4 regions of the Geobacillus sp. PLS 41 genome follow, and region 2 is predicted to be linked to each of the others. Evidence: riboswitches for the same ligand, from Rfam matches in the RefSeq annotation. Region 2 holds a riboswitch; each other region holds the start of a gene.
What was found. A riboswitch is a leader RNA that binds a small molecule or an ion and turns the genes downstream of it on or off. The one in region 2 is predicted to bind S-adenosylmethionine.
Positions count from the first base shown of each region.

Region 1: it holds a riboswitch for S-adenosylmethionine, as region 2 does, so the genes downstream of both, ACVX3G_RS05305 (methionine ABC transporter ATP-binding protein) here and mtnW (2,3-diketo-5-methylthiopentyl-1-phosphate enolase) in region 2, are expected to answer to the same signal.
Region 3: it holds a riboswitch for S-adenosylmethionine, as region 2 does, so the genes downstream of both, metK (methionine adenosyltransferase) here and mtnW (2,3-diketo-5-methylthiopentyl-1-phosphate enolase) in region 2, are expected to answer to the same signal.
Region 4: it holds a riboswitch for S-adenosylmethionine, as region 2 does, so the genes downstream of both, ACVX3G_RS16660 (bifunctional homocysteine S-methyltransferase/methylenetetrahydrofolate reductase) here and mtnW (2,3-diketo-5-methylthiopentyl-1-phosphate enolase) in region 2, are expected to answer to the same signal.

Region 1 is NZ_CM151395.1:1,075,919-1,083,171, reverse strand. Features, by position in the region: gene ACVX3G_RS05315 (MetQ/NlpA family ABC transporter substrate-binding protein) at 1-139, opposite strand, end outside; gene ACVX3G_RS05310 (methionine ABC transporter permease) at 155-823, opposite strand; gene ACVX3G_RS05305 (methionine ABC transporter ATP-binding protein) at 813-1,841, opposite strand; SAM riboswitch class I at 1,929-2,038, opposite strand; gene ACVX3G_RS05300 (hypothetical protein) at 2,112-2,459, opposite strand; gene ACVX3G_RS05295 (thioredoxin family protein) at 2,605-2,922, opposite strand; gene ACVX3G_RS05290 (toprim domain-containing protein) at 2,919-3,278, opposite strand; gene ACVX3G_RS05285 (YusG family protein) at 3,377-3,613, opposite strand; gene gcvH (glycine cleavage system protein GcvH) at 3,689-4,072, opposite strand; gene ACVX3G_RS05275 (arsenate reductase family protein) at 4,169-4,534, opposite strand; gene ACVX3G_RS05270 (acyl-CoA dehydrogenase family protein) at 4,612-6,396, opposite strand; gene ACVX3G_RS05265 (acetyl-CoA C-acetyltransferase) at 6,534-7,253, opposite strand, start outside.
Region 2 is NZ_CM151395.1:3,094,402-3,101,654, reverse strand. Features, by position in the region: gene ACVX3G_RS15520 (carbon-nitrogen family hydrolase) at 1-528, opposite strand, end outside; gene ACVX3G_RS15515 (pyridoxal phosphate-dependent aminotransferase) at 626-1,813, shown strand; SAM riboswitch class I at 1,898-2,006, shown strand; gene mtnW (2,3-diketo-5-methylthiopentyl-1-phosphate enolase) at 2,078-3,319, shown strand; gene mtnX (2-hydroxy-3-keto-5-methylthiopentenyl-1-phosphate phosphatase) at 3,316-3,978, shown strand; gene ACVX3G_RS15500 (methylthioribulose 1-phosphate dehydratase) at 3,975-4,607, shown strand; gene ACVX3G_RS15495 (1,2-dihydroxy-3-keto-5-methylthiopentene dioxygenase) at 4,642-5,184, shown strand; gene ACVX3G_RS15490 (ZIP family metal transporter) at 5,231-5,965, opposite strand; gene ACVX3G_RS15485 (MarR family winged helix-turn-helix transcriptional regulator) at 6,182-6,631, shown strand; gene ACVX3G_RS15480 (phosphate propanoyltransferase) at 6,721-7,253, shown strand, end outside.
Region 3 is NZ_CM151395.1:1,227,934-1,235,186, forward strand. Features, by position in the region: gene ACVX3G_RS06125 (MFS transporter) at 1-275, opposite strand, end outside; gene pckA (phosphoenolpyruvate carboxykinase (ATP)) at 924-2,510, opposite strand; SAM riboswitch class I at 2,729-2,843, shown strand; gene metK (methionine adenosyltransferase) at 2,973-4,184, shown strand; gene ACVX3G_RS06140 (gamma carbonic anhydrase) at 4,207-4,755, opposite strand; gene ACVX3G_RS06145 (tetraprenyl-beta-curcumene synthase family protein) at 5,094-6,203, shown strand; gene mnmM (tRNA 5-(aminomethyl)-2-thiouridylate-methyltransferase MnmM) at 6,261-6,848, opposite strand; gene ACVX3G_RS06155 (YtzC family protein) at 7,134-7,253, shown strand, end outside.
Region 4 is NZ_CM151395.1:3,325,789-3,333,041, reverse strand. Features, by position in the region: gene metH (methionine synthase) at 1-850, opposite strand, end outside; gene ACVX3G_RS16660 (bifunctional homocysteine S-methyltransferase/methylenetetrahydrofolate reductase) at 843-2,690, opposite strand; SAM riboswitch class I at 2,762-2,863, opposite strand; gene ACVX3G_RS16655 (DUF7577 domain-containing protein) at 2,977-3,360, opposite strand; gene ACVX3G_RS16650 (ABC transporter ATP-binding protein) at 3,684-4,745, shown strand; gene ACVX3G_RS16645 (ABC transporter permease) at 4,742-5,551, shown strand; gene ACVX3G_RS16640 (ABC transporter permease) at 5,548-6,351, shown strand; gene ACVX3G_RS16635 (ABC transporter substrate-binding protein) at 6,352-7,253, shown strand, end outside.

The sequences.
Region 1 (7,253 bases), 1.5 Mb from region 2:
GCACGTTCGACGCACCGACTTTCAACTTCACCAATTTGCCGTCTTTGCCGCCTTCCGCGCTGTCGTTATTGTTGCCGCCGCATGCCGCCAAAGCGAGCACGAGAATGGCGGCGAGCAACACACCCAACCATTTCTTCATCAGTTGTTTCCCCCTTTATCGTTTATCGATTTTCGAAGTGACAAAGTCACCGATCAGCTGAATGATAAATACAATGACCAACACCAATACGGTTGCGACAAATGTCACATCGTTATGGTTGCGCTGGAACCCTTCCAAATACGCCAAGTTCCCAAGCCCGCCGGCGCCGATGGCTCCAGCCATCGCTGTATAGCTGACGAGCGACACCGCCGTCACCGTAATGCCGGAGACAAGCGCCGGCAATGACTCCGGCAGCAGCACTTTCCAAATGATCGTCCACGTTGAGGCGCCCATCGCTTGGGCTGCTTCGATGACGCCTTTATCAATTTCGCGAAGAGCGATTTCGACCATGCGGGCGTAAAACGGCGCGGCCCCAATGACCAAAGCCGGCAGCGCCGCATTGGCGCCAAGCATCGTCCCGACGAGCCATGTTGTAAACGGAATGAGCAAAATGATCAAAATAATAAACGGAATAGAGCGGAAAATGTTCACAAACGCAGCAATCACTGTATTGACAAACCGGTTTTCCCATAGGTTGCCCTTCGCTGTCAAAAATAGAAGCAAGCCAAGAACGATTCCGAGGACGAAAGTGGCCGCCACCGCCACTCCCGTCATATACAGCGTCTCGACCGTCGCCGCCCACATCGTCTCCCATTGCACGTTCGGCAGGAGGTTAGCGAGCATCGTGAATCACCTCCACCGCTACTTGCTGGCGTTGAATATAGTCAAGCGCCCGGTCGATTTCATCCCTCGCCCCGTCGAGGTGCACAAACAGCACCCCATAGGCGCCTTGATGGGTTTGCGAAATTTTCCCTTGCAAAATGTTGACATCGACGGCAAACTGACGCACCACTTCGGTGATGAGCGGCTTTCCGGCTGCCGCGCCGACGAACGTCAGCTGCGCGATCAGCCCGCTCGGGTATTGGCCAAACAAATGGGAAATCGCCTCTTCCGTCTCCTCGGGCTCGATCAGCTGCTTGACGAACCGTTTCGTAATCGGCTGCTGCGGGTTGCGGAACACATGCAGCACTTCGCCTTGCTCGACGATTCGGCCGCTTTCCATCACCGCAACGCGGTCGCAAATTTTGCGGATGACGTGCATTTCATGGGTGATCAGCACAATCGTCAGCCCGAGACGCTTGTTGATGTCAACGAGCAAGTCCAAAATCGCATCGGTCGTCTGCGGGTCCAACGCCGATGTCGCCTCGTCGCACAGCAAGACTTTCGGGTTGTTGGCGAGCGCCCGGGCGATGCCGACCCGCTGCTTTTGCCCGCCGCTCAGCTGCGACGGGTAGGCATCCTCGCGCCCGGAAAGGCCGACAAGCTCGATCAATTCATCCACCCGCTTGTTCCGCTCCTCTTTCGGGACGCCGGCAATTTCAAGCGGAAAGGCAATGTTTTCCCTGACTGTGCGAGACCAAAGCAAGTTGAAATGCTGGAAAATCATCCCGATTTCTTGGCGCGCCTTGCGCAGCTCCCGCCCTTTCACGCGCGTCATATCGCGCCCGGCGACGACCACCCGGCCGCTCGTCGGCTTCTCGAGCCCATTGAGCAAGCGGATGAGCGTACTTTTCCCAGCGCCGCTGTAGCCGATAATGCCGAAAATTTCTCCTTCGCGAATCTCAAGCGACACATTGTCGACTGCCGTGACCGAACCGTTGGCCGCTTGATAGATTTTCGTCACTTGTTCGAGTGTAATCATCGTTTCACCTTCCTCCCCAAGCGGCAGAGCGCAAAAAGAAAACCTTTCTGCCCGCAGAGAACAGAAAGGTATTGTGCACCATTCCGTCTCTTATCTCTCAAAGCAGGCCGCTTTGTGTGAATTGGCACCATTTCAGCACATGCGCTGACGGTTGCCGGGCTTCATTGGGCACATCCCTCCACCTCTCTTGATAAGAGCGCAACAATCGCCTATTCAATTGACTACGAATGTGATTGTATCATTGTCTGTCGAAGCGTGTCAACATCTTTTTTATCCGACGTCCCGATAAGGCTTAGCCAAATGGAGGAGCGACTCAAGCAGCAACAGATGACGAAAGCTTCCCGATACATGCACTTCGCGCAGCCGGACGAGCTGCTGCAGCTTCAGTTCGCCGTTCAGCAGGGACGCGAGCGCCTCTTTGGAACCGCGCACCGTCAATGTTTTCCGTTCATCGTTTTCCATCCCTCTAGCGGCTGATTCCTTGCCGATCAACAGCAAGGCGGTTTCGTCATCACTTTCAAACCGAACATACAGCTGCTCATCCGGCAAAATCGGCACCAAATGGCGCAACACTTGCATCCGTTCCACGAACTGCCCAACTAATTCACGCATTTCCATGGATATCCCCTCCCCATTTTTATTTTTTTCACTTCCACCTGAAGAGGAGAAATCCTTTACAAAAATCTCGACAACCCGTTGACGAACGAGCGCCGTTTTTGTCATTTCCCAAGAAATGTGTCAAACAGCGTCAAAAAAAGGCGAATCATCGGGACGGCAAGCAGGCTTGAATCACTTCGTACAAATACGGAACGGAATGAAAGGCATACCACTTGCCTGCGACCGTTCCGTCCCTAAAAAGAAGCAGGCAAGGAACGCTTTCAATTTTCCACGCAACGGCCTGCTCAGGGATATAGTTGATGTCCGTTTCGTAAAACGGCAGCGCCGGAAACAACTGCTCCACCACCGTGAGCATCCGCCGCGCCAGCTGGCACGTGCCGCACAGCGGGGTATACAAGTAAAGGGCCAGAAGCGGCTCGACTTCCACCACTCGCATGACATCGTTTCGGTCGATCGCTTTCACTCGCCTCTTCCCCTCATGAGCGATTCGATGCGGACGTCGAAACGAGCGCGCAACAGCACTTGCGCCAAGTGCCAAGGCGGAGCGGCCGCCACTTCGCGATACGCCCGGTCAATGTAAAGATGCTCCGCCTCTGGAAACATGCGGCGAAACTGCCGGCGCAATTTTTCTCCCGCCTCATCGGCATCGGCCAAGACGTATACATCGCATCCTTCCAGCTCATCGGCCAGCTCCTCAAGGCGCGCATCACTGATCGTGCCGTTTGTGCAGACGATGACGACTGGTTCGTTCAGCACCGCCGCCACTTTTTGCTTGTCTGATCGCCCTTCGACGATGATCACTTTTTCCACGCGTCGCATGTCCGACCCACCTAACTTCAAATGAGGATACTATTATTGTATGTCTTGCGCCGGCCAAATGTTGAAAATGAAAAGCAACGGCCATCCACCGTTGCCTTTCAACACCAGCCCGCTTCCCCGTCGCAATCGACATATTTTTGGTCCGGCTCAACGGTAGCGGTCACCTGTTTGTAAATTCTTCCGTTTTGTTCGGTATACCCCTTTTTCAACGGGACGGCCGCCGGAAGCGGAAGGCGCCCGATGAGCTCTCCTTCCTCGTACAACTCCAGCGAGCGGCCGTTCAGTTTGCCGATGATCCGGTCCGTGACATCTATGCGCGTCGTTTGCAGCGCCATCGCGAGCACCCCTTTTTTCAATCAAATTCCGGTATGTATAGAGTGCCCGAATCGAAGCGAAGATTGCAGGAACGTTTATCCTTCGTTGATCATCGCCTCGTATTGTTCCGCCGTCAACAAATTGTCGATTTCGCTCAAATCATTCGGTTTGACGACGATCATCCACGCTTTGTCATACGGCGATTCGTTCACGTACTCCGGATGGTCATTTAACGCCTCATTCACTTCAACGACCGTGCCGCTGATCGGCGCATACAATTCCGAGACCGTTTTCACCGATTCAACGCTGCCGAACGGCTCGTTCGCCGTAACCTCTGCGCCGACTTCCGGCAGCTCGACAAAGACGATGTCGCCAAGCTCTGATTGGGCGTAATCCGTAATGCCGATGCGCACGTTCTCTCCTTCCACGCGCACCCACTCATGCTCCTTTGTATAGCGAAGTTCTTTCGGCGTGTTCATCGTATCCCTCCATTGCGACAAAATGTATATTCCTTTTCATCATAACCGATTTTCCGCAAAAACTCACTGAATTCACCCGATTTTGCAAAAAATTTTTTATGTCCCCGCCGCGAAAAACGCCTCGTATTCTTGTTCGCGAAAGCCCACGACGACCCGCTCGCCGTCCGTCAAAATCGGCCGTTTGACCAACATCCCGTCCGAGGCGAGCCAATCGAGCATCTCGTCTTCCGATGCGCGGTCGAGCTTGTCCTTCAAGCCAAGCTCGCGGTATTTCATCCCGCTCGTGTTGAAAAATTTTTTGAGCGGCAGCCCGCTTTGACGGTGCAAACGGGCGAGCTGCTCTTTCGTCAGCGGCTCGTCGACCAAATGCACCGTTTGCACCTCAATGCCGTGTTCATCCAACCATTTTTTCGCCTTCCGGCACGTTCCGCATTTTGGATACCAATAGAGCGTGAGCGCCATCTTCACTCCTCCCTTTCATTTCCGCTGTGTGGCAAACAAATAAGAAGCACCAGGCAAACGCCTGGCACTTCCCATTATCACACAATATACCGTTCGGCTTCAATGAGCGCGGCGGCCGCTTCGCGTTTTTTCGCGATCACGTTGATCGGCGTATGGCGCGTCAGCCGTCGGAGAGCGGCGAGCATCATCCGCAGCGTGTCTCCTTGTTCGACGGCGACGAGCGTTTCTTTCGCATGGGCTTCAATTTCATTGAACGCCTCTTGGCAGAAAATTTGCGTGTACAGCAATTTTTGTTTGTTTTTCTCCTCACCGCTCGCCTGAATCGCTTTTTCCGTGCGCAAAAGCGCTGATTCCATCGCATAAATGTTCGAGACGATGTCGGCGATGTTGACGAGCACTTCTTGCTCTTCTTCAATGCGCTGGCCGTATTTTTGCGCCGCTAAACCGGCGACCATCAAGGCGATTTTTTTCGCGTTGCGCACCAAGTATTTCTCTTGTTCCAGCGCGCCCGTCCCCGGCTCTTCGGCGGCCATCATCATCAGTTCTTCCTGAAGCTGCTGCGCTTTTTGGAAGAGCGGCAGCTCGCCTTTTAACGCCTTTTTCAAATACATGCCCGGCACGAGAAGGCGGTTGATTTCGTTCGTCCCCTCGAAAATGCGGTTGATGCGCGAATCGCGGTAGGCGCGCTCAATTTCGTATTCCTGCATAAAGCCGTACCCGCCGTGGATTTGCACGCCTTCATCCACGATGTAATCGAGCACTTCCGTGGCAAAAAACTTGTTCAATGAGCATTCGATCGCATATTCGGCGATCGATTTCGCCACTTCTTTGCCATCTTTCGCCTTTTCCGCATCAAGCAGGCCCATCCGTTCATCGAACAAGCCGACCGTGCGGTAAACCGAGCTTTCGGCGGCATACAGGCGCGACGCCATCGTCGCGAATTTTTCCTGCGTCAACGTAAACTGCGAAATCGGCCGTTTGAATTGCTGGCGCTGATTGGCGTATTTGAGCGTGATTTCAAGCGCCCGCTTCGCGCCGCCGACCGCCCCTAACCCAAGCTTGTAGCGGCCGATGTTCAAAATGTTGAAGGCGATGACATGGCCTTTTCCGATTTCACCGAGCACGTTTTCTTTCGGCACCGGCACATCTTGCAAAATGAGCGTTCTTGTCGACGAGCTTTTAATCCCCATTTTCTTTTCTTCCGGACCAGTTGAAACGCCCGGGAAGTCGCGTTCCACGATGAACGCGGTGAAATGTTCGCCGTCGACTTTTGCATAGACGACAAACACATCAGCAAAACCGGAGTTGGTGATCCATTGTTTTTCGCCGTTTAAAATGTAATGCGTGCCTTCCGCGTTTAATCTCGCCGTCGTTTTCGCGCCGAGGGCGTCCGAACCCGAGCCAGGCTCCGTCAAGGCGTAGGCGGCGATTTTTTCGCCGGTCGCTAAATACGGCAAATATTTTTGTTTTTGTTCTTCCGTGCCAAACAACACAATCGGCAGCGAGCCAATTCCGACGTGCGCCCCGTGCGAAATGGCAAAACCGCCGGCCGGCGCCATTTTTTCCGCAATGATGGCCGAACTGACTTTATCTAGGCCCAAACCGCCGTATTCTTCCGGAATGTCAGCGCTTAACAAGCCGAGCTCGCCCGCTTTGCGAAGCAATTTCACGGAACGGTCAAACTCGTGGTTTTCCAAATGCTCGAGCTGCGGGAGCACTTCATTGTTGACATACTCTTCCGTCGTTTTGGCAATCATATGATGTTCGTCGGTGAAATCTTCCGGCGTAAACACGCGCTCCGCCGGAATGTCTTCAATCAAAAAGCTGCCGCCTTTGATCGCTTCTTCCATCGTTTTGGCCATCGTTGATTTCCTCCCCCGAAAGATGATTGATGATCCGGGCGGCAACGCCGCCCGGGAAATAGACGTTCCATGCAGACGGGCAAATGCGGATGCATGCCTCGCGCGAGCTGATGAAGCCCGCTCGCTGTCAGCTGCCGCTACAGCAGCTCAAACACGCCGGCCGCTCCCATGCCGCCGCCGATGCACATCGTGACGATGCCGAACTGCACGTTGCGGCGCCGCATTTCGTAAAGCAAAGACAAGGTCAGCTTCGCGCCCGTGCAGCCGAGCGGGTGGCCTAGAGCAATCGCCCCGCCGTTGACGTTGACAATGTCTTCATCCAACCCAAGTTCGCGGATGACTTGGATCGATTGCGAGGCGAACGCTTCGTTCAGCTCGATCAAACCGATGTCGGACAGCTCAAGGCCGGCCAGCTTCAACGCTTTCGGCACCGCAGCGACCGGGCCGATCCCCATCACTTCCGGCGGCACGCCGGCAACCGCGAACGAACGAAACTTGCCGAGCGGCTTCAAGCCGAGCGACTCCGCTTTTTCGCGGTCCATCACCATGACCGCCGCCGCCCCGTCGCTCATTTGCGACGCGTTGCCGGCGGTGACGGTGCCGTTTACCGCAAACGCCGGCCGGAGTTTCGCGAGCGTTTCCATATTCGTGTCCGGGCGCACGCCTTCATCTTGTGTAAAGACGACTTTCTCCTCAACGAGTTTGTTGCCTTCTACTTTGCGCACCGTCACCTCGACCGGCACGATTTCTTCATTGAATTTTCCTTCGGCAATCGCCTTGGCGGCGCGCTGGTGGCTGCGCACCGCGAACGCGTCTTGGTCCTCGCGGCTGACGCCGTATTTTTTCGCCACTTGCTC
Region 2 (7,253 bases):
GCGGGGAAGCGGCCATTCGGCGACGACAAACAGCACTTCCGCTCCGGCCAACGCATGGGCGCGAATCCACTCCGGAAAGCGGATGTCATAGCAAATGACCCCGGCGCATGCAAGCCCGTCGAGCGAAAACAAGCCTAAGCTGCTTCCCGGCTGCAAATACAAATGTTCATCCATTAATTGGAACAGATGGAGTTTGCTGTATTCGCCGACGATTTGGCCATGGCGGTCGGCCACGATCATCGTGTTTGTCACGCCGGCGGCTGTTTTTTTGGCGACCGAACCAGCGACGAAATGGACGCCGTACGTTTGCGCCAATCGGGAAGCGAGCGCCTTCGCCCGTTCGGCGCCTTCGTCGGCAATTTCATCCAGGCGCGTCAAATCGTAGCCGGTCGTCCATAACTCTGGCAGCACGATGATGTCAGCGCCGTCTTTGGCAGCGGATTCCACGGCCTGTTCGGCTTGCTGTTCGTTTTTTGCTGGATCGCCAAATGCAATATCAAGCTGGAGGCAGGCGATGCGGATCGTCATGAGTTTTCACCTCGAAAAAATTTTGCTTTACATTTTGCTTTTTACGATATATGATGTTGCACTAGAATTTCAAGAATTTTTTAAGAAGGTGTGGGCGATGACGATGGAAATTCCTTTTTCCGAGCTGCTTGAGCAGCTGCCAAAGCAATTTTTCGCCTCGCTTGTCGCAAAAGTCGGGGAGAAAATCAAGGCCGGATGCGACGTGATCAATTTAGGGCAAGGCAACCCGGATCAGCCGACGCCAAAGCATATCGTCGAGGCGATGCAGCGGGCGGCGGCCAATCCGAAATACCATAAATATTCGCCATTTCAAGGCTACTTCTTTTTGAAAGAAGCCATTGCCGCGTTTTACGCGCGTGAATACGGGGTGAACGTCGATCCAGACCGCGAAGTCGCCATTTTGTTCGGCGGCAAGGCCGGGCTTGTCGAGCTGCCGCTTTGCCTCGTCAACCCGGGCGATGTGGTGCTTGTCCCGGACCCGGGCTATCCGGACTATTGGTCGGGGATCGCGCTTGCCCGCGCGCGGATGGAGATGATGCCGCTTTCTTCGGAAAACGGATTCTTACCGGATTACGAAGCCATTCCGGAGTCGGTCGCCGACCGAGCGAAGCTCATGTTTTTAAACTATCCGAACAATCCGACCGGTGCGACGGCGACAAAGGAATTTTTCGCGGAGACGGTGGCGTTTGCCGCCAAGCACGGCATTGCCGTCGTGCACGATTTCGCTTATGGGGCGATCGGCTTTGACGGCCGGAAACCGGTCAGCTTCCTGGAAGCCGATGGGGCGAAAGACGTCGGCGTCGAAATTTATACGTTTTCGAAAACATACAATATGGCCGGCTGGCGTGTGGCGTTTGCCGTCGGCAACGAGCGGATCATTCGGGCGCTTGAGCTTTTGCAGGATCATTTGTATGTCAGCTTGTTCGGCGCCATCCAGGAAGCGGCCGCCGCGGCGCTCCTTGGTCCGCAAGATTGTGTCACGGAGTTGGTCGCATTGTATGAGGCGCGCCGCAATGCGTTCATCGCTGCGCTCTGCGCGATCGGCTGGGAAGCGCCGGCGCCGTCTGGATCATTTTTCGCCTGGCTTCCGTTGCCAAAAGGCGCATCATCCGCCGAATTTGCCGATCTGTTGCTTGAGCGGGCGCACGTCGCCGTCGCCCCAGGCATCGGTTTTGGAAAACACGGCGAAGGGTATGTGCGCGTTGGATTGTTGACCGATGAAGCGCGGCTTCGCGAAGCGGCGGAGCGGATCGGCCGCCTTGGATTGTTCGAAAAAAATTTTTGAAAAATGATTGACAACGCCAATCGGCGATGTCATAATTCAAAGTAAATTTGCCAATTGTTTGACAAGTGCATAAACGAGCAGGCTTTCTTATCAAGAGCAGGCGGAGGGACGAGCCCAATGAAGCCCGGCAACCGGCTTGGCGCGCGCCAAGCACGGTGCTAATTCTTGCAGCGGAAACGCTGAGAGATAAGAAGAGCGCCATGGATGAGTGACGCCTCTTCTTATGAAGAGGCGTTTTTATTTCGAGATTGAGAGGGATGAACGATGAGTGCAGTGATGGCAACGTATTTGCTTCATGATGAAACAGACATTCGGAAAAAGGCGGAAGGGATCGCGCTCGGCTTGACGATCGGCACGTGGACCGACTTGCCGGCGTTGGAGCAGGAGCAGCTTCGCAAACATAAAGGGGAAGTCGTCGCTATTGACGAGCTTGGCGAAAGCGAGCGGGTAAACGCCTATTTCGGCAAGCGGCTGAAGCGGGCGATCGTCAAAATCGCCTACCCGACAGTCAACTTCAGCGCCGATTTGCCGGCATTGTTGGTCACGACGTTCGGCAAGCTGTCGCTCGACGGTGAAGTGCGGCTGCTTGATTTAGAGTTTCCGGATGAATGGAAGCGACAGTTTCCTGGGCCGCGCTTTGGCATCGACGGCATTCGCGACCGAGTCGGGGTGCATAACCGCCCACTGTTGATGAGCATTTTTAAAGGCATGATCGGCCGCGATTTGGCGTACTTGACGTCGGAATTGAAAAAACAGGCGCTCGGCGGCGTTGACCTGGTCAAAGACGATGAAATTTTGTTTGACAGCGAACTTCTTCCGTTTGAAAAGCGGATCACCGAGGGCAAGGCGGCGCTTCAGGAAGTGTACGAACAAACAGGCAAGCGGACGTTGTATGCCGTCAACTTGACCGGCAAAACGTTTGCGTTAAAGGACAAAGCGAAACGAGCCGCCGAGCTTGGCGCTGATGTGCTGTTGTTTAACGTCTTCGCTTATGGGCTTGACGTGTTGCAGGCGTTGCGCGAGGATGAGGAGATTGTGGTGCCGATTATGGCTCACCCGGCGTTCAGCGGCGCTGTTACGCCGTCTGAATTTTATGGGGTGGCGCCTTCGCTTTGGCTTGGAAAGCTTTTGCGGCTCGCCGGCGCCGACTTTGTCCTGTTCCCGTCGCCGTATGGCAGCGTGGCCTTGGAGCGTGAGCAGGCGCTTGGCATCGCAAGGGCGCTCACCGACGACCAAGAGCCGTTTGCCCGGGCGTTTCCGGTGCCGTCGGCCGGCATTCACCCGGGATTGGTGCCGCTCATCATCCGCGATTTCGGCCTTGACACCATCGTCAACGCCGGCGGCGGCATTCACGGCCATCCGGACGGGGCGATCGGCGGCGGAAAGGCGTTTCGCGCGGCGATCGACGCGGTGTTGGCCGGCCGTCCGCTTCGTGCGGCGGCTGCAGAAAACGAAGCGCTGCAAAAAGCGATCGACCGCTGGGGCGTCGTTGAGGTGGAAGCATGACGAAACAGCTCGTTCTCTTTTGTGATTTTGACGGCACCATTACGGAAAACGACAACATCATCGCTATTATGAAACAGTTCGCCCCGCCGGAGTGGGAGGCGTTAAAAGACGACATTCTCGCTGAGCGCATTTCCGTTCAGGAAGGAGTGGGGAAGATGTTTTCCCTCCTTCCGTCCACGTTGAAGGATGAAATTGTGGATTTCCTGCGGCGCACCGCTCGGTTGCGCGCGGGATTCCGAGAGTTTGTCGCGTTTACGAAAGAGCGAGGCATTCCGCTTTATATCGTCAGCGGCGGCATCGACTTTTTTGTCTATCCGCTGCTTGAAGGGCTCATTGAACCGGAGCGCATTTTTTGCAACGGCTCCGATTTCAGCGGTGAGACGATCCGCATCACATGGCCGCATGCGTGCGACGGTGAGTGCCAAAACGGCTGCGGCTGCTGCAAGCCATCGCTCCTTCGCAAGCTTGCCCGCCCGGACGGATACCATGTCGTCATTGGCGATTCGATTACGGATTTAGCGGTGGCGAAGCAAGCGGATTACGTGATGGCGCGCGATTTTCTGCTCCAAAAATGCCAAGAGCTCGGCTTGCCGCATGCGCCGTTTGCAACGTTTTTTGACGTGATTGATGCGTTGCAGCGAATGGAGGTGATCGTATGAGCATTGTCGTGAAAAAGTGGAACGAGCTCGCGGAAGTGAAAGCTGAGCTCGCCGCCCGCGACTGGTTTTTCGCGACAAGCGGCAATTTGTCGATCAAGGTGACGGACGACCCATTGACGTTTTTGGTGACAGCGAGCGGCAAGGATAAGCGGAAGCAAACGGATGAGGATTTTCTGCTCGTTGACGCCGCCGGAAAACCGGCGGAGGAAACAAACTTGAAGCCCTCGGCCGAGACGCTCTTGCACGCGGAAATTTACGGACGGACGAATGCCGGCTGCGTCTTGCACGTTCATACGGTCGACAACAACTTGATTTCTGAACTGTATGCGCAAAACGGGGAAGCGGTCTTTTCCGGCCAGGAAATCATCAAGGCGTTCGGCATTTGGGAAGAAAATGCCGCCGTGCGCATCCCGATCATTGACAATTACGCCGACATTCCAACGCTCGCTCGGGAGTTTGCGAACTATATCCATGGCGACGCCGGCGCCGTGTTGATCCAAAACCATGGCATCACGGTCTGGGGGCGTACAGCGTTTGAAGCGAAAAAACATTTGGAGGCATGGGAGTTTTTGTTCCGCTGGCAGGTGAAGCGGCTGCTTTTGCAGCGGGCCGGCCTGCCGGTTGGCTAATCCATATACATTTTTCCAAAGGAGGATGTGAACAATGGCAGTCATCAAAGTGAGAAAAACGGGCCAAGTGATTGAAGGAGAAGACAATGTGCGCGCGTTTTTGAACAGTCAAGGGGTGTTGTATGAACATTGGGACATCACGAAACTGCCGGAGCATTTGCGCGATAAATATGTTCTGACAGATGAAGAAAAAAATGAAATTTTAGCGACGTTCAAAGACGAAATTGAAGATTTAGCGGCGCGCCGCGGCTACAAAACGTGGGATATCGTCGCTCTGTCCGACGCGACGCCGAACTTGGATGAGTTGCTGAAAAAATTTGAACAAGTGCACATCCATACGGAAGATGAAGTGCGCGCCATTACGGCCGGCCATGGCATTTTCATCATCAAAGGCGACAAAGAAACCGGCTATTTTGATGTAGAGCTTGAAGCCGGCGACGTCATTTCCGTGCCGGAAGGGAATCCGCATTACTTTACGCTCATGGATGACCGTCGGGTCGTTGCGGTGCGCTTGTTTATCGACCCGTCCGGCTGGGTCGCTCATCCATATGAAGAAAAAGAGGAAGCCGTCCAATAACAATGAACGCCCCGCTGCTTATATACAGGCAGCGGGGTTGTTTTCGTTAAAACGATTGTGTTAGAAAAATCATAAACAAAATGCCGACAATAAACGCGTACGTCGATGTCCGTTCATTTCCATCGCCATGGCTTTCGGGAATGAGCTCTTTGTAAATGATAAACAGCATCGCCCCGGCGGCAAACGCCAACCCGTATGGAACGAGGCCGCGGAAGAGAGAGGTTAAATAAAAGCCGAGCAAAGACGTCACAATTTCGACCGCGCCGGTTAACGTGGCAATGACAAACGCTTTAAAGCGGCCAATCTGCTGATTGACTAAAAACAAGGCGACCAAAAATCCTTCCGGCGCGTTTTGCAAGCCGATGGCCAATGCGATCAAATTGCCGATTTGCGAAGCGCCGTCTGAGGCGTAGCTCACCCCGACTGACAGCCCTTCGGGGAGATTGTGCATCGCAATGGCGGCGATGATGAGCATCGCCTTTTCGTCGAATTGCAAGCCGCTTTTCGTATGCTCCAAGTCGATATGGGGGACGGTCATCTCAAGCAACGTTAACACGAGCACCCCCGCCGCCAATCCGATGGCGAGCGCCTCAAAACCGCCGGACCGCAGGGCCTCGGGAATAAGACTTGTCATCGAGGCCGCCATCATAATGCCGGCTGAAAACGCGAGGAGCACATCGCGCCAGCGGTGGGTGAGCGATTTGGCCATAAACAAAATCGGCACAGCGCCAAGTCCGGTCGATAAGGCGGACAGCACACTGCCGGTCAATACCCCGTTCATCCAATTCCCCCTTCATCAGCCTTTATTTTTTCATATGCGCCGTTTCCACAAATGTGACAATCGCCCAAGCGCTGCCCTATAACAAAATTATCATAGCGAAAGGAACGGCCGCTGGCGAGAAAAATGGACCAGCGCCTGGCAAAAACGGTTGCCTGCCTGTTTGCTGTTCAAGTATAATGCAAGTAAGAAATGGTTAAATGCAAAGGGTTGGATGGCATGGAACAAAAAGAGCAAGAACTCGAGCAATCGCTAAAGTTGTTTATCGTATTGTCGCGGGCTTACCGCGCCGTAAGCGACCAAGTGAACAAATCAATCCACTCATTCGGGGTCAATCCGACCGAATTTGCCGTGTTAGAATTGTTATACCATAAAGGGGATCAGCCGCTCCAGCAAATTGGCGAAAAAATTTTGCTGGCGAGCGGGAGCATCACCTACGTCATTGACAAACTGGAAAACAAAGGATTGATCGTCCGCCGCGCCTGCGAAAAGGACCGGCGCGTCACGTACGCGTCCATTACAGAAGAGGGGCGGCGGTTTATTGAACGCGTATTTCCCGAGCATGCGGAAAAAATTCACGAAACGGTTTCGGCGCTGACGGCGGCAGAAAAAGAGCAGGCGATTGCGCTGCTGAAAAAATTAGGATATGGGGCAAAAACAAGGGGCTGACGCGAGGTCGGCCTCTTTAATTTTGCCGGAAATGGATACGTTATATAAAGAACATACCATAGCCAGCAAAAAAGGAGAGATCACCATTGATGGTTCCAGTAGGGGTATCGAATCGCCACATTCATTTATCAAAAGAACACATGGCGGCGCTGTTTGGCGAAGGCGCCGAGCTGACGGTGCTCAAGCCGTTGTCGCAGCCTGGCCAGTTCGCCGCCAAGGAAACGGTGACGGTCGAAGGGCCGAAAGGGAAAATTGAAAACGTCCGCGTCCTCGGACCGGTCCGTTCGCTCACCCAGCTTGAAATTTCGAAAACCGACAGCTTCAAGCTCGGCGTCGCGCCCCCGATCCGCTTATCCGGCGATATTGACGGAACGCCAGGCATTACGATTCACGGACCGAAGGGGACGGTGACCGTCGACAAAGGGGTGATCATTGCCAAGCGCCACATTCATATGACGCCGAAAGATGCCGAGACGTTTGGCGTCCGCGATAAACAAGTTGTGAAAGTGAAAACGCAAGGGGAGCGGGCGCTCATTTTTGACGAAGTGATCGTCCGCGTCAGCGAAGATTTTGCATTAGATATGCACATTGACACCGATGAAGCGAACGCGGCCGGCTTGAA
Region 3 (7,253 bases), 1.6 Mb from region 2:
CAGTGCAAAAACAGCGAGAGAAAAAGCAGCAGAAATGTTTTACACATTTGTCCGTAGGACAATAACGTTTTTAGTTTATATTTTTCGAAAAATATCGGTGCGACGATTCCGCTAATAAATAACGACAATGTAACGAAAAAAGGGACTAATGCGGCAGCCATGGCTTTCGATGTCAAATGATATAGGTAAGAGACAACGGAAACAATGTAGAACACATCTCCGAAATTCGCGAAAGATTGTCCGATCCAAAGGAAATGAAATGTTTTATTTTTCATGACCTCAATCCTCTCTTTGATCATCGAAACGACTGGTGATGGAATAGTCAAAATGAACCAAAAATCAGATCTTCAGTCTTTGATGAAACTGGCTTTTTGCCACGCCCCAAAACGATGGAGCGAAGGAAAACGGGTTGATTTTCAACAATCTGCTAAAGGTAAATGGATATACTGAAGCAATGGAAGCCTCCCCCTTATTCTGTTTAGAGTATCTTGAAAATCAAAAGGCCTTTAGACAGAGCATATCATCATGCTGCTGGAGTTTCTATAGGAATTATGCATCTTGATCACTTGTTTAATGATACTAAAAATTGTGATAAGTATATGAATGATTTGCGGAAAACAGTTGGAGAAATAGAAGTAAGAACACAATTCTTGGGGAAACAGGGAGTAAAAACTTTAGAAATAATGCGCAAGTTCATTAATCATCCATCTTTTGATGACATTACGTATTCCTTGCAGAACTCATGGCCATTGCGGCAAATGAAAACACAGAAGCTCATTGCGTTTGCTCGAGTCTGGTTGTTTGAGGCGAATGAAACGGACCGACGTACAGAAATGTCTAACGATTCAGTGTCGGAGACGAAAGCAGAGGAAAGAACAGAAAAACCGGCCGAACAGGATGTTCCCTGTCCGGCCGGGTTCTTGTTACACGAGCGGTCCGCCGAGTTTTTCGATCGTCGGGTCGATATGGGCGAACTTTCGGAAGTTGGCGCGGAACTTTTGCGCCAGCTCTTTTGCTTTTTGTTCGTATGCTTGTTTGTCAGCCCATGTGTTTTGCGGCTGCAGGACGTCATCCGGCACGCCGGGGACGTGGGTTGGGATGGCGAGGCCGAAAATCGGGTCTTGCACCGTTTCGACGTTGTCCAGCTCCCCTTCGACGGCGGCTTGCACCATCGCCCGGGTGTAGGCGAGCTTCATGCGGCTGCCGACGCCGTACGGTCCCCCTGTCCAGCCGGTGTTGACCAAAAAGACGCGGACGTTGTGTTCGGCGATTTTTTGCCCGAGCATTTCCGCGTATTCGACGGCCGGGCGCGGCAAAAACGGTGCGCCAAAGCACGTTGAGAACGTTGCTTCCGGTTCGGTGACGCCGCGTTCGGTGCCGGCGAGTTTGCTTGTGTAGCCGCTTAAGAAATGGTACATCGCCTGTTCACGCGTCAGCTTGCTGATTGGCGGCAGGACGCCGAACGCATCAGCCGTCAAAAACACGATCGTGGACGGATGGCCGGCGACGCTTGGGTCGACGATGTTTTTGATCGCCTGAAGCGGGTAGGCGGCGCGCGTGTTTTCCGTCAGCGTGCCGTCGTCGTAATTCGGCACCCGCGTCGCGTCGTCGAGGACGACGTTTTCGAGCACCGCGCCGAAGCCGATGGCGTCAAAAATTTGCGGCTCTTTCTCGCGCGATAGGTTGATGCATTTCGCATAGCAGCCGCCTTCGATGTTGAAAATGCCGCGGTTTGACCAGCCGTGCTCATCATCGCCGATCAAGCGGCGGTTCGGGTCGGTCGAGAGCGTCGTTTTTCCCGTTCCCGACAAGCCGAAAAAGAGGGCGACGTCGCCTTCCTGGCCGACGTTGGCCGAGCAGTGCATCGGCAGGATGCCTTGTTCCGGCAGCAAATAGTTCATCACCGAGAAAATCGATTTTTTCATTTCGCCGGCATACTCGGTGCCGCCGATCAACACGGTGCGCCGTTCAAACGAGATGATGATGAACGCTTCCGAGCGCGTGCCGTCGACTTTCGGGTCGGCTTTAAAGTTCGGCGCGCAAATGACGGTGAATTGCGGCTCATGCACGGCGAGCTCTTCGACGTTCGGCCGAATGAACAGCTGATGGACGAACAAGTTGTGCCAGGCGAATTCGTTGACGACTTGAATCGGCAGCCGGTATTTCGGATCGGCGCCGGCAAAGCCTTTAAACACGAACAGTTCATCTTTCTTCATTAAATAGTCGAGCACTTTGTCGTACAGTTTATCAAACGTCTCCGGAGACATCGGCTGGTTGACCGCTCCCCAGTCGATCGTTTGCTTCGTTGACGGTTCTTCGACGATGTATTTGTCTTTCGGCGACCGCCCTGTGTACTTGCCGGTCGTGACCGCGACGGCTCCGGTGTGCGTCAGCCGTCCTTCGTTCCGCTGCAGGACTTTCTCGACGAGCTCGGCGACGGACAGTTGATGATGCACGTACGGTTTTTGCAGCAATACATCAAGCTTATTCGTCATGTTTGCGATCCCCATATTCAAAACCTGCCTTCTTTTTGAAATCACTCTTGAAAATAGTATAACACATTTTTATTAATAGTCCATACTAATTGTGTGGGTTTTTCAAACTTTATTTTGCCCAATGTGTCGATTTCCTTGAGGAAAGAATTTTCTCGGCTGGAAATGATAAAAAATGAATTTTGATAGTTGACTTTGCCGATTCCATTGCGATAAGATAAGTCATTGAACGGATACTCTTATCCCGAGCCGGTGGAGGGACAGGCCCGATGAAGCCCAGCAACCGTCACAACTGTACATGTGTGAAATGGTGCTAACCTGTGGCAAGGCGCAGTCCTTGAACGATAAGAGTGAAAGGAAGCAATACGATTGCCATGACCTTTCCTCAGCCGTTACAGGAAAGGTTTTTTATATTGCGAAGGGAAAAAGGGAAATGAGTTCCGTGTCGCCACATTATGCCAAGAGGAGGAAACAAACCGAATGTCAGCCAAACGCCGCTTGTTTACTTCAGAGTCTGTGACGGAAGGACATCCGGATAAAATTTGCGACCAAATTTCTGACGCCATTTTGGATGCCATTTTGGAAAAAGATCCGAACGCCCGCGTCGCCTGCGAAACGAGCGTCACGACCGGGCTGGTGCTCGTGAGCGGGGAAATCACGACATCAACATACGTGGACATTCCGCGCATCGTCCGCGATACGGTCCGGGAGATCGGCTACACGCGCGCCAAATACGGATTTGACGCCGATACGTGCGCGGTGCTGACGTCGATTGACGAACAATCGCCGGACATTGCGATGGGGGTGAACCGGGCGCTTGAGGCGCGCGAAGGTCAGATGACTGACGAGGAAATTGAAGCGATTGGCGCCGGCGACCAAGGATTGATGTTTGGGTTCGCCTGCAATGAGACGGAAGAATTGATGCCGTTGCCGATTTCGCTTGCGCACCGCTTGGCGCGCCGATTGGCGGAAGTGCGCAAAACGGATGTCTTGCCGTACTTGCGGCCGGACGGGAAAACGCAAGTGACGATCGAATACGATGAAAACGGCAAACCGGTGCGCGTCGATACGATCGTCGTTTCCGCGCAGCACCATCCGGAAATTACGCAAGAGCAAATCGAGCGCGACATTAAAGAACAGGTCATCAAGCCGGTCGTGCCCGCAGAGCTGCTTGATGAGAACACGAAATATTTCATCAACCCGACAGGACGGTTTGTCATCGGCGGTCCGCAAGGGGATGCTGGGTTGACGGGGCGCAAAATCATCGTCGATACGTACGGCGGCTACGCCCGCCACGGCGGCGGCGCGTTCTCGGGCAAAGATCCGACGAAAGTCGACCGCTCGGCGGCGTATGCGGCCCGCTATGTCGCGAAAAACATCGTCGCGGCAGGACTGGCCGACAAATGCGAAGTGCAGCTTGCCTACGCGATCGGCGTCGCCCGCCCAGTTTCGATTTCGATCGATACGTTCGGCACCGGCAAAGTATCGGAAGACATTTTGATTGAGGTCGTGCGCAACAACTTCGATCTCCGCCCGGCGGGCATCATCAAAATGCTCGACCTTCGCCGCCCGATTTACAAACAGACGGCTGCTTACGGCCATTTTGGGCGTACGGACATCGACCTGCCGTGGGAGCGCACCGACAAAGCCGCCTTGTTGAAAGAACAAGCGCTGGCGTTGGCGGACAAGTGATGAAAGAAAAAGAGCTGCCTGATCACGGCAGCTCTTTTTTGTTGGCGCACGATGTCCGCTGTTGCTGCAGCGCTTTGTAATACTGCCCTTTCTCGACATATTCGCGGCGGATGCGCTCCATTTCACGGATGTCGTCTTCCGTCAGTTCGCGGACGACTTTCGCCGGCCGGCCGAGGGCGAGCGTGTTGGGCGGAATTTTTTTGCCCGGCGGCACTAAACTGCCGGCGCCGATAAACGCGCCTTCCCCGATTTCCGCGCGGTCCAAAATGATCGAGCCCATGCCGATGAGCGCGTTTTTGCGAACGATGGCGCTGTGCAAAATGACTTGATGGCCGACTGTTACACCGTCTTCAATGATAAGCGGATTGTTTGGACTTTGATGCAAAATTGAGTTATCTTGAATATTGACCCGGTTGCCAATCACCGTTGGCGCCACATCGCCGCGAATGACGGTATTGAACCAAATGCTCGTCTCTTCGCCGATCACGACATCGCCGGTGATCGTCACATAGTCGGCGATAAAGGCGGAGGCGGCAATTTGCGGCGTTTTGCCTTTGTATGGGTAAATCATGGGCGTTCGTTCCTTTCTGCTGCAAAATCGATCGTTCACCATGTATTGTACAACGCTGCGTCCAAATCGCCAACGAAAGTGAGCGCGCCTGGTCGGGATTGGTGAAAAACGTTTCGTTTCGCCCGATGAGTGGTTGGGATCGGGAAAGAAGATCCGATTTCACAAAGCTTCTCAACGTGAGAAGAACCGTTGTTGAGCGGTTTTTTCATTCCATCGCCAACCCTTTTATGGTTTGCCCCGCCCGCATTGATGGCAATACTGGAAGACGAGATCGCAGGCTGTTCAGACGCGAAACGATTTTGGTTGCTGATAAGATGGAAATGCTAGGAGACGAGACCATGGTGTTTGCACCTGAGGTGAGCCGATTGAACATTCCGAAAAACCCCATCGCCTTGATGAAAATGGTGTATCGTGACGTGCTTCCGCTTGTCCACCGCGAGCTTGCCTATTGGCGGCGCCAGGCCGAGCGCATTCCCGACCCGGAATTGCGGCGCCAGGCCTTGGCGAGCATCGCTTCGAAAACGTTCCATTGCGAAGGCGGCTCCATTTTGGCGCTCTTGGCCGGAGAAAACATGGAGGATTGCATCCGCTTTATCGTGGCTTACCAGACGATCAGCGATTATTTGGATAATTTGTGCGACCGCAGCACCTCGCTCGATCCGCTCGACTTTCGCGCCTTGCACGATTCGATGCCGGACGCTTTGACGATCGGCGCGGAGCCGTCGAACTATTACCGCCATCGCCGCGAACAGGAAGACGGCGGCTATTTGCCGGCGCTCGTCCGCACGTGCCAAGAGGTGCTCGAGACGGTGCGCCATTATGAGACGATCGCCCCATTTTTGCATGAATTGGCCGGATATTATTGCGACTTGCAAGTGCATAAACATGTCGAAGCGAGCGAGCGGGTGCCGCGGCTGGAGAAATGGTTCGCGCAATACAAAGACGCCTTGCCGCCGATGGAATGGTATGAGTTTTCCGCCTGCTCCGGTTCGACGCTCGGCATTTTCTGCCTCGTCGCCTATGCGTTTGGCGAATCGCTGCCGCCGGAGATGGCGAGACAAGTGCGCGACGGTTATTTTCCGTACATTCAAGGACTGCACATTTTGCTCGACTATTTGATCGACCAGGAGGAAGACCGGGACGGCGGCGATTTAAACTTTTGCTTTTACTATCCGAATGAAACGGTGATGCTTGAGCGGCTTTGCCATTTCATCGAAGAGGCCGACCGCCATGTCGGCGCCCTTCCGCACGGCGAGTTTCACCGCCTTATTCACCGAGGGCTTCTTGGGTTGTATTTGTCGGATGCCAAGGTGAAAAAGCAGCGCGGGCTGCGCCGGCTGGCGCGCCGGCTCGTCCGCGCCGGCGGGGCGGCGTCGCAGTTTTTCTATTGGAACGGAAAAGCATACCGCTTTTGGCAGGAGCGGCAAAAACGGCTGTCCTTTTCATAAGGGCGGCTGTTTGCTTGTATTGGCAAGAGCAGTGGTTCGTCGGCGGATCGGACGGAATCAGGCGCCCCCATCCGCCCGATTCTCGAGCGCGAGCAAAAACGGCGGGTTGTTTTGCCGATTGATGAATTCGTATTTCAAGGCATGGACGCGCCGTTGATCAAGAGAACGGACGTAATCAAGGAGCGCGTCGCGTTCGCGCTTTCCTTCCGGATGGCCGTGGTAGACGACAAGAACGATGACGCCGCCCGGCTTCATGACGGAAAGCAACTGGCGGACCGCTTCGATCGTCGATTCCGGCTGGGTGACGATTTGCTTATTGCCGCCCGGCAAATAGCCGAGGTTGAACACCGCGCCGGCGATGCGCCCGTGTACATCGGCGGGAAGCGCCTCAAGCAGTTCACTATGGCTTCGCTCGAACAACGTCGCCCGCCCGCATAGCCCATGTTCCGCGAGGCGGGCGGAAGCGGCGGTGATGGCCTCAGGCTGAATGTCAAAGCCGAACACATGGCCTGTCTCCCCGACGCGTTCGGCCAAATACACGGTGTCGTGCCCGTTGCCGACGGTCGCGTCGACGGCGATGTCGCCTTCGTTGACCGCTTGATCAAGCAAAAAGCGGGCAAACGGCAAAATGTTCATCAAAGCCATCGGTTGGCCCCTCCTTGTGATCGTTTCATCGTTTACGTTGGCAGGCGTGGCGTTGCGCCAAAGTGTCGGATGCCATCGCTTTTCCCCTAAACTTTCCATCCTCTGCGCCGGCGTGACAGAAAACCTTGAGCTGACCGACATTGATCGAGCTGAACGAAGATCCTCACGTCGGCATTGTAACAAAAACTTCATGGAAAATCGACCGCTGCCAATCATTGGCGTGATACGGCCGGCCTATGCGGCGCATAGTAAACATGAGGGAATATCACGAAACGAGGTGAGCGCATGGCGACAAGACAATCCGTTGAGGAATTTTTGCAGCGGTGTGAAGATGTGATCCGCTACGCGAAAGAGCAATATACGGAAGCGCAAAAGCAGGAGCATTACAACATCACCGAATACACC
Region 4 (7,253 bases), 230 kb from region 2:
TCCATCCCTTTTCGGCAAAGCGGCGGATTTTCTCTGCCAGCATATTCGGCGTTTCATGATAGTGGCCTTCCTCATCCGGCAGACCGGCGTTCGGGTAGCAGCTGACCGCCGTGTCAGCGAGCGAGGCGAGCGTGCGCAAATGGTCGGTCATAAACTCCGGACCGGTTGCGCAGTTTAAGCCGACGGCGATCGGCTTCATATGGCGCACCGAGATGAAAAACGCATCGATCGCCTGCCCGGCGAGCGTCGTGCCCATCGGTTCGATCGTGCCGGAAATCATGAGCGGCACGCGGCGGCCGACCGCTTCAAACGCCTTCGAAATGCCGAGAAAACCGGCTTTGACATTCAGCGTATCTTGGCACGTCTCGAGTAGGAGAAGGTCGACGCCTCCTAAGAGCAGTCCGCGCGCTTGTTCTTCGTAGGCGGCGACGAGTTCTTCAAACGTTGCGCCGCCGGTCACCGACAACGTTTTCGTCGTCGGCCCCATCGAACCGGCGACAAAGCGCGGCCAGTCCGGGGTGGAGAACGACTCAGCCGTTTGTTTGGCGAGTTTGGCCGCTTCGATGTTCAGCTCAAGCGCCAAATGACCGAGGCCATATTCGTCAAGCACGATGCGTGTCGCTCCGAACGTGTTCGTTTCAATGATATCAGCACCGGCTTCTAGGTACGCTTCATGAATGCGGCGGATGACATGCGGGGCGGTGAGGGTCAAATATTCGTTGCACCCTTCATACGCCTCGCCGCCAAAGTCGGCGGCCGATAGGTTGGCGCTTTGGATCATCGTGCCCATGGCGCCATCGATGACAAGAATTTTTCTTTGCAGTTGCTGTTCTAAGGTGACGTTAGCCATGAACAACCTTCCTTTCTTTGGCGGCCGCTTCTTTTTCATGAATGTAGCGGACAAGCTCGACCGTCATGTCGTAGCGCAAGAACGGCGTGATCAAATAAATGCCGTTAAACAAATCAAACGCAGCGTCAATGAGCGATTTGGCGATAGCGATGCCTTCCTTGGCTGCTTGCACCGGGTCGCCGCCGCACGCCGCCATGCGGGCGCGAATCTCGTCAGAGAGCGTAATGCCCGGCACTTCATGATGCAAAAAGTCGGCGTTGCGCGCGCTCACAAGTGGCATAATGCCGATGTAAATCGGCGTGTCAAGATGCTTGGTCGCTTCGTGCACTTCAACGATTTTCTCTTCCGAGTAAATCGGCTGGGTCAAGAAATAGTGGGCGCCGCATTGAATTTTTTTCTCCATTCGCTCAACTGCTTTATCCAAATGGCGGACGTTCGGGTTGAACGCAGCGCCGATCGAGAAGTTCGTTTTTTGCCCAAGCGGTTTGCCCGAGTACGACAGCCCTTCGTTAAACTGGCGGATCAAGCGGATCAAATCGAACGATGATAAATCATACACCGACGTTGCTCCTGGGAAGTCGCCGATTTTCGACGGGTCGCCGGTAATGGCGAGCACGTCGGTGATGCCGAGCGTATGCAACCCCATCAAATGCGACTGCAAGCCGATCAAATTGCGGTCGCGGCACGTAATATGCACGAGCGGGCGGACGCCGAGCCGCTCTTTCACGATCGTGGCGACGGCGGCGTTGCTGATGCGCGGCGTGGCAAGTGAGTTGTCAGCTAACGTCAGCGCGTCGATGCCGGCGTCATGGAGCGCTTTCGCCCCAGCGAGAAACTTGTCAATGCCGAGTTGCTTCGGCGGATCGAGTTCGACAATGACCGAGCGGCGCGTGCGGGCGAGCTCGGGAAGCGGAGTCGGCGCGGGCCGATCGGCTTGCACCGATACAGATGCCGTGCGCCGCTTCACCGTTTTTTCCGTCACCGGCGTCCGGTCGGCGAGCGCCTTTGCCATTGCCTCAATATGTTTCGGCGTCGTGCCGCAGCACCCGCCGATCAAGCGCACCCCTTGATCGCGGAACGCTTTGGCCGCCTCTTCAAAATATTCCGCGTTCGTTTCATAGACAAGCCGGCCGTCGCGGTAATCCGGGAGGCTCGCGTTCGGATACGCCGACAAAAATGCCTGCTTCGGCAGCGGCACTTCCTCGAGCGACCGAAGCATATGATATGGACCGAGACGACAGTTCAGTCCGACGACATCGGCCCCGAGCGCCTCTAGGCGGGCAAGGGCGTCCGCGAGCGGCGTGCCGTCTTGCAAAACGCCGACTTCATGGAGCGACACATGGGCGATAATCGGCAAGTCCGTCTCTTTGCGCGCGATGGCAAGCACCGTCTCCAACTCTTCCAAATCGTAATACGTCTCGAGCAGCACGCCGTCGACTCCTTCAGCCAGCAGGACAAACAGCTGCTCGCGAAACGTCCGTTTCACTTCTTCGAGCGTGACGACGCTTTTGTTTAACGTGCGCAGCCCCCCGATCGTCCCGAGCACGTACGCCCGCCCATTGGCTGCTTGCTTCGCCAGTCTTACAGCGGCGCGATTGATCGCCGGCACCTCGTCTTGCAAGCCGTAGCGCGCGAGTTTCACATAGTTGGCGCCGTATGTATTCGTCTGAATGACGTCGGCGCCCGCGGCGATATACGCTTCATGAATATGGACGATTTCATCTGGATTGGATAGATTCAATTCTTCAAAACAACGGTCAATGCCGTGCGAATATAAAAGCGTTCCCATCGCCCCGTCGGCGATGAGAATGCGCTCTTTCAACTTATCCAGCAATCCCACGTTCGATTCCCCCGTTTCTCCGTAGTAAAAGAAAAAAGCCTTCTATAAGAAGAAGACTTTTCATTCGCTTCTTCTTATCTTCCAGGCTTCCGCCTGTCTGGATTTAGCACCTTGGCCGCGGCCAGGTTGCTGAGGGTTCACCGGGCCAGTCCCTCCCCCTCTCTTGATAAGAATGTCCGTATGCAATTGTGCGGCAGCGTTTTGATGATTACTATATAATTTAATGTATTTTTCGAAATTATTCAATACGGTGAAGCGAGGAAATTTCAAAAAAGAATTTCTCGGATCAACGGAGAAGCTCTTTTCCACATTGGGGGCAAAATTGGAAATTGTGCTGCACATGCCCGCCGCAATGAGGGCAATGCTTGTTTGGCTGTTTATGGCTTCCAAATCGGACGTTCAGCGGGTCGGGCTCTTCCTCGCTGTCGACAATGTCCAATAAGGACATGCGTTGTTTTCCCGTCGCATTTTTGTAATGGTAAAACGCTTGAAATACGCCGATGGCGATGACGACAAGGCCGAAAAACGGAAAAAAGCGGGCGGCGGGAAACGGCGAGTCCGCGGTGATGGAGAATGCCATCACCATCCAAAAGATGCCGAACAACACAGCGGCGATGCTGCCGAAGAGTCCTTGCATCGACGGACCGCGGCCGGGTTTGATGCTTTTCAATTTCATTCCTCCCTAACAGAATTCATAGATATATTATAATAGAAAAAATTGGTTTTTACCATGTTCACATAGAAACGTTTGAGCCGATAGAGGCAAAAATATTAGATTTTTAATTGGATTTATTTTTCAATACCTTGATTATGTCTTGTAAGAGAGGAAAACGGGCGGTATGTTGCCTTATCAATTGCATCATCGACCATTTTTCGCTTCTTAAGCATTGGCATGGGTGGGAAGACCGTTCAACGATCGTTTTGTCATTGCACTTTCATTGTCTCTATGTTCTAATTAGGAATGATGGAGATGAAGAAGACGGGGGGCTGGAAGTGAACGGGGAAGAGATCATCCGCTTCGAGCGAGTGACGAAGGAATACGACGGCACGGTCGTATTGGATGATGTGAGTTTTGCGATGGAGCGCGGGAAGTTTTATACGCTGCTTGGGCCGTCGGGGTGCGGGAAGACGACGATTTTGCGGCTGATTGCCGGGTTTATCGAACCGACGCAAGGAACGATTTATTTCCATGGAAAGCCGATTCAAAACGTCCCGCCGAACAAACGGCAAGTCAACACTGTTTTTCAAGACTATGCGTTGTTCCCTCATCTCGATGTGTTTGAAAACGTTGCGTTTGGTTTGCGCGTGAAAAAAATGAAAGAAACCGACATTCGCGAGAAAGTGAGGGAAGCGCTCCGGTTTGTCAACTTGGAAGGCTATGAGCGCCGGCGCATTCAAGAGATGTCCGGCGGCCAACGCCAGCGCGTCGCCATTGCCCGGGCGATTGTCAATGAACCTGAGGTGTTGCTCTTGGATGAACCGCTGTCAGCCTTGGATTTGAAATTGCGCACGGAAATGCAGTATGAATTGCGTGAGCTCCAACGTCGATTGGGCATTACGTTTATTTTTGTCACGCATGATCAAGAAGAAGCATTGGCGATGTCCGATTACATTTTTGTTCTGAATAAAGGAAAAATTCAGCAGTTTGGGACGCCGAAAGACATTTACGACGAGCCTGTCAATCGATTCGTCGCCGATTTCATTGGCGAATCGAACATTTTGTCAGGGCGCATGATCGACGATTTCCTCGTCGAATTTGCCGGCAAACAGTTTGCGTGTGTTGACCGCGGCTTCGCGCCAAACGAACCGGTCGATGTCGTCATCCGCCCGGAAGATTTGGAGCTCGCGGCGCCGGAAGACGGGCAGATCGTCATCCGCGTCGATTCGCTCTTATTCCGCGGTGTCCATTATGAAATTTGCGGCTATGACGAAAACGGCAACGAATGGCTTGTCCATTCGACGAAAAAGGCCGAAGTCGGGGAAACGGTCGGCCTTCGTTTTGAACCGGAAGCGATTCACGTCATGCGAGTCGAAAGGGAGGATGAGGGCGCATGACGGAACGGGCGTGGCGAAACTGGTATTTAATCCCTTATGGCATTTGGTTGGTGTTGTTTGTCATCGCTCCGATCGTCTTTTTATTATATGAATCGTTTTTGGATATAGACGGACATTGGACAGTGGCGAATTATGAAAACGTGTTGACGCCCATTTATTTGAAAATGATGGCGTATTCGTTTTGGTACGCGTTTTTGATTACCCTTGTGTCATTGTTGATCGGCTATCCAACCGCCTATTGGCTGACGAAGACGAGGCACAAGCAGTTATGGCTGTTGTTGCTCATCTTGCCGATGTGGGTGAATTTGCTGCTGAAGGTGTATGCGTTTTTAGGGCTGTTCGGCACATATGGACTGGCCAACGCTTTTTTGCAGGCGATCGGCCTCGGGGCGCGGCAGTTGTTGTTCACCGATTTCAGCTTTGTGTTCGTCTCTGTGTACATTTTTATTCCGTTTATGGTGCTGCCGATTTTCAACGCGCTGGAGGAGCTGCCGCCATCGCTTGTCGATGCCGCCCGCGATTTGGGCGCTTCGGCTTGGACGACGTTCCGCCGCGTCGTCTTCCCGCTCACGCTTGGCGGGGTGAAGGCCGGCTGCCAAGCGGTGTTCATCCCGGCGTTGTCGCTGTTTATGATTACGCGCCTCATTGCGGGCAACCGCGTCATTACGCTCGGCACGGCCATTGAGCAGCACTTCCTCGTCACCCAAGATTGGGGAATGGGGGCGACGATCGCTGTTGTGTTAATGATCGCGATGGCGGTCATCGTCGTCCTGACAGGAACCGGAAGGAAAGAGGGAAGCCGATGAAACGGACGCATTGGTGGGGACGTGTGTACTTGTTAGTCGTGTTTGCCGTGATGTATATGCCGATTGTGTATTTGATGTATTATTCCTTCAACAGCGGCGGGGCGATGCACGATTTTCAATCGTTCACGCTCAAGTGGTACCGCGACGTGCTGTCCGACGACCGCTTGCTCATCATCGTTTTGAATACAATCGTCATCGCGCTGCTGTCGGCGGCGGTCGCGACCATACTCGGGGTCATCGGGGCGCTCGCCATTTACTATGTCAAGCGGCAGCGGACGAAAAACGCTCTTCTCGCCCTCAACAACGTGCTGATCGTCAGCCCCGATGTCATCATCGGCGCTTCGTTTTTGCTGCTGTTTACAATCGCTGGCATCAAGCTCGGCTTTACGTCCGTGCTGTTGTCTCATATCGCGTTCAGCGTGCCGATTGTCGTGTTGATGGTGTTGCCGAAACTGGAAGAAATGAGCCCGACGCTGATTGATGCGGCTAGAGATTTAGGAGCCAGTCATTGGCAAGTGCTGTCCGGTGTGGTGCTGCCGTTTTTGGCTCCGAGCATATGGGCGGGCTTTTTCATGGCGCTTACGTATTCGCTCGATGACTTTGCCGTGACGTTTTTTGTCACGGGAAATGGGTTCTCGACGCTGTCGGTGGAAATTTATTCGCGGGCGCGCCAGGGCATTTCCTTATCGATCAATGCGCTGTCGACGCTTCTGTTTTTATTTACCATGCTGCTCGTCATCGGCTATTACGTGCTTAGCCAAAAAGGCGGCCGAATGTACGGGATAGGGGGGCGAAAGTAGGTGAGACGGCTTGTCCAAGGATTTGCGGCCGTGTTCATCGCCGCGTTCGTCCTGATGTTTGTCACTCATCGGCTGAACGAAGCGGAAGGGTACGGCGGAGGCAAAACGGTGACGGTCTACAACTGGGGCGATTACATTGACCCCGCGCTCGTTCGCGAATTTGAAAAAGAGACAGGGTGGAAAGTGATTTACCAAACGTTTGATTCCAATGAGGCGATGATGGCGAAAATCGCCCAAGGCGGGGCAACGTTTGACGTCGCCGTTCCATCCGATTACGCCATCAGCAAAATGATCGAAGAAAAGCTGCTTCTGCCGCTTGATCACCGAAAGCTTCCCAATTTGCAATATATCGAGCCGCGGTTTCTCAACTTGTCGTTTGATCCGCACAACCGGTATTCCGTGCCGTATTTTTGGGGGACGGTCGGCATCGTCTACAACCGCGAGATGCTCGGTGGCAAGAGGATTACGAGCTGGAACGACTTATGGGATCCGAGTTTGCGAAACCAAATTTTGCTTGTCGACGGAGCGCGCGAAGTAATGGGCATGGCGTTAAACAGCCTCGGCTATTCCCTCAATGACACGAACAAAGCCCATTTGCAAGAAGCAAAGCGGAAACTCGATCGACTCATGCCGAATGTGAAGGCGATTGTCGGCGATGAGATCAAGCTGCTTCTCGCGAATGAAGAAGCGGCCATCGGCGTCGTCTGGTCGGGTGATGCGGCGGAAATCATCGCGGAAAACGACAAGCTCGACTATGTCGTGCCGAAAGAAGGATCCAACCTATGGTTTGACAACATGGTCATTCCGAAAACAGCGAAAAACATCGAAGGAGCGCACGCGTTTATCAATTTTATGCTCGACCCGAAACACGCGGCGCAAAACGCCGAGTATGTCGGCTATTC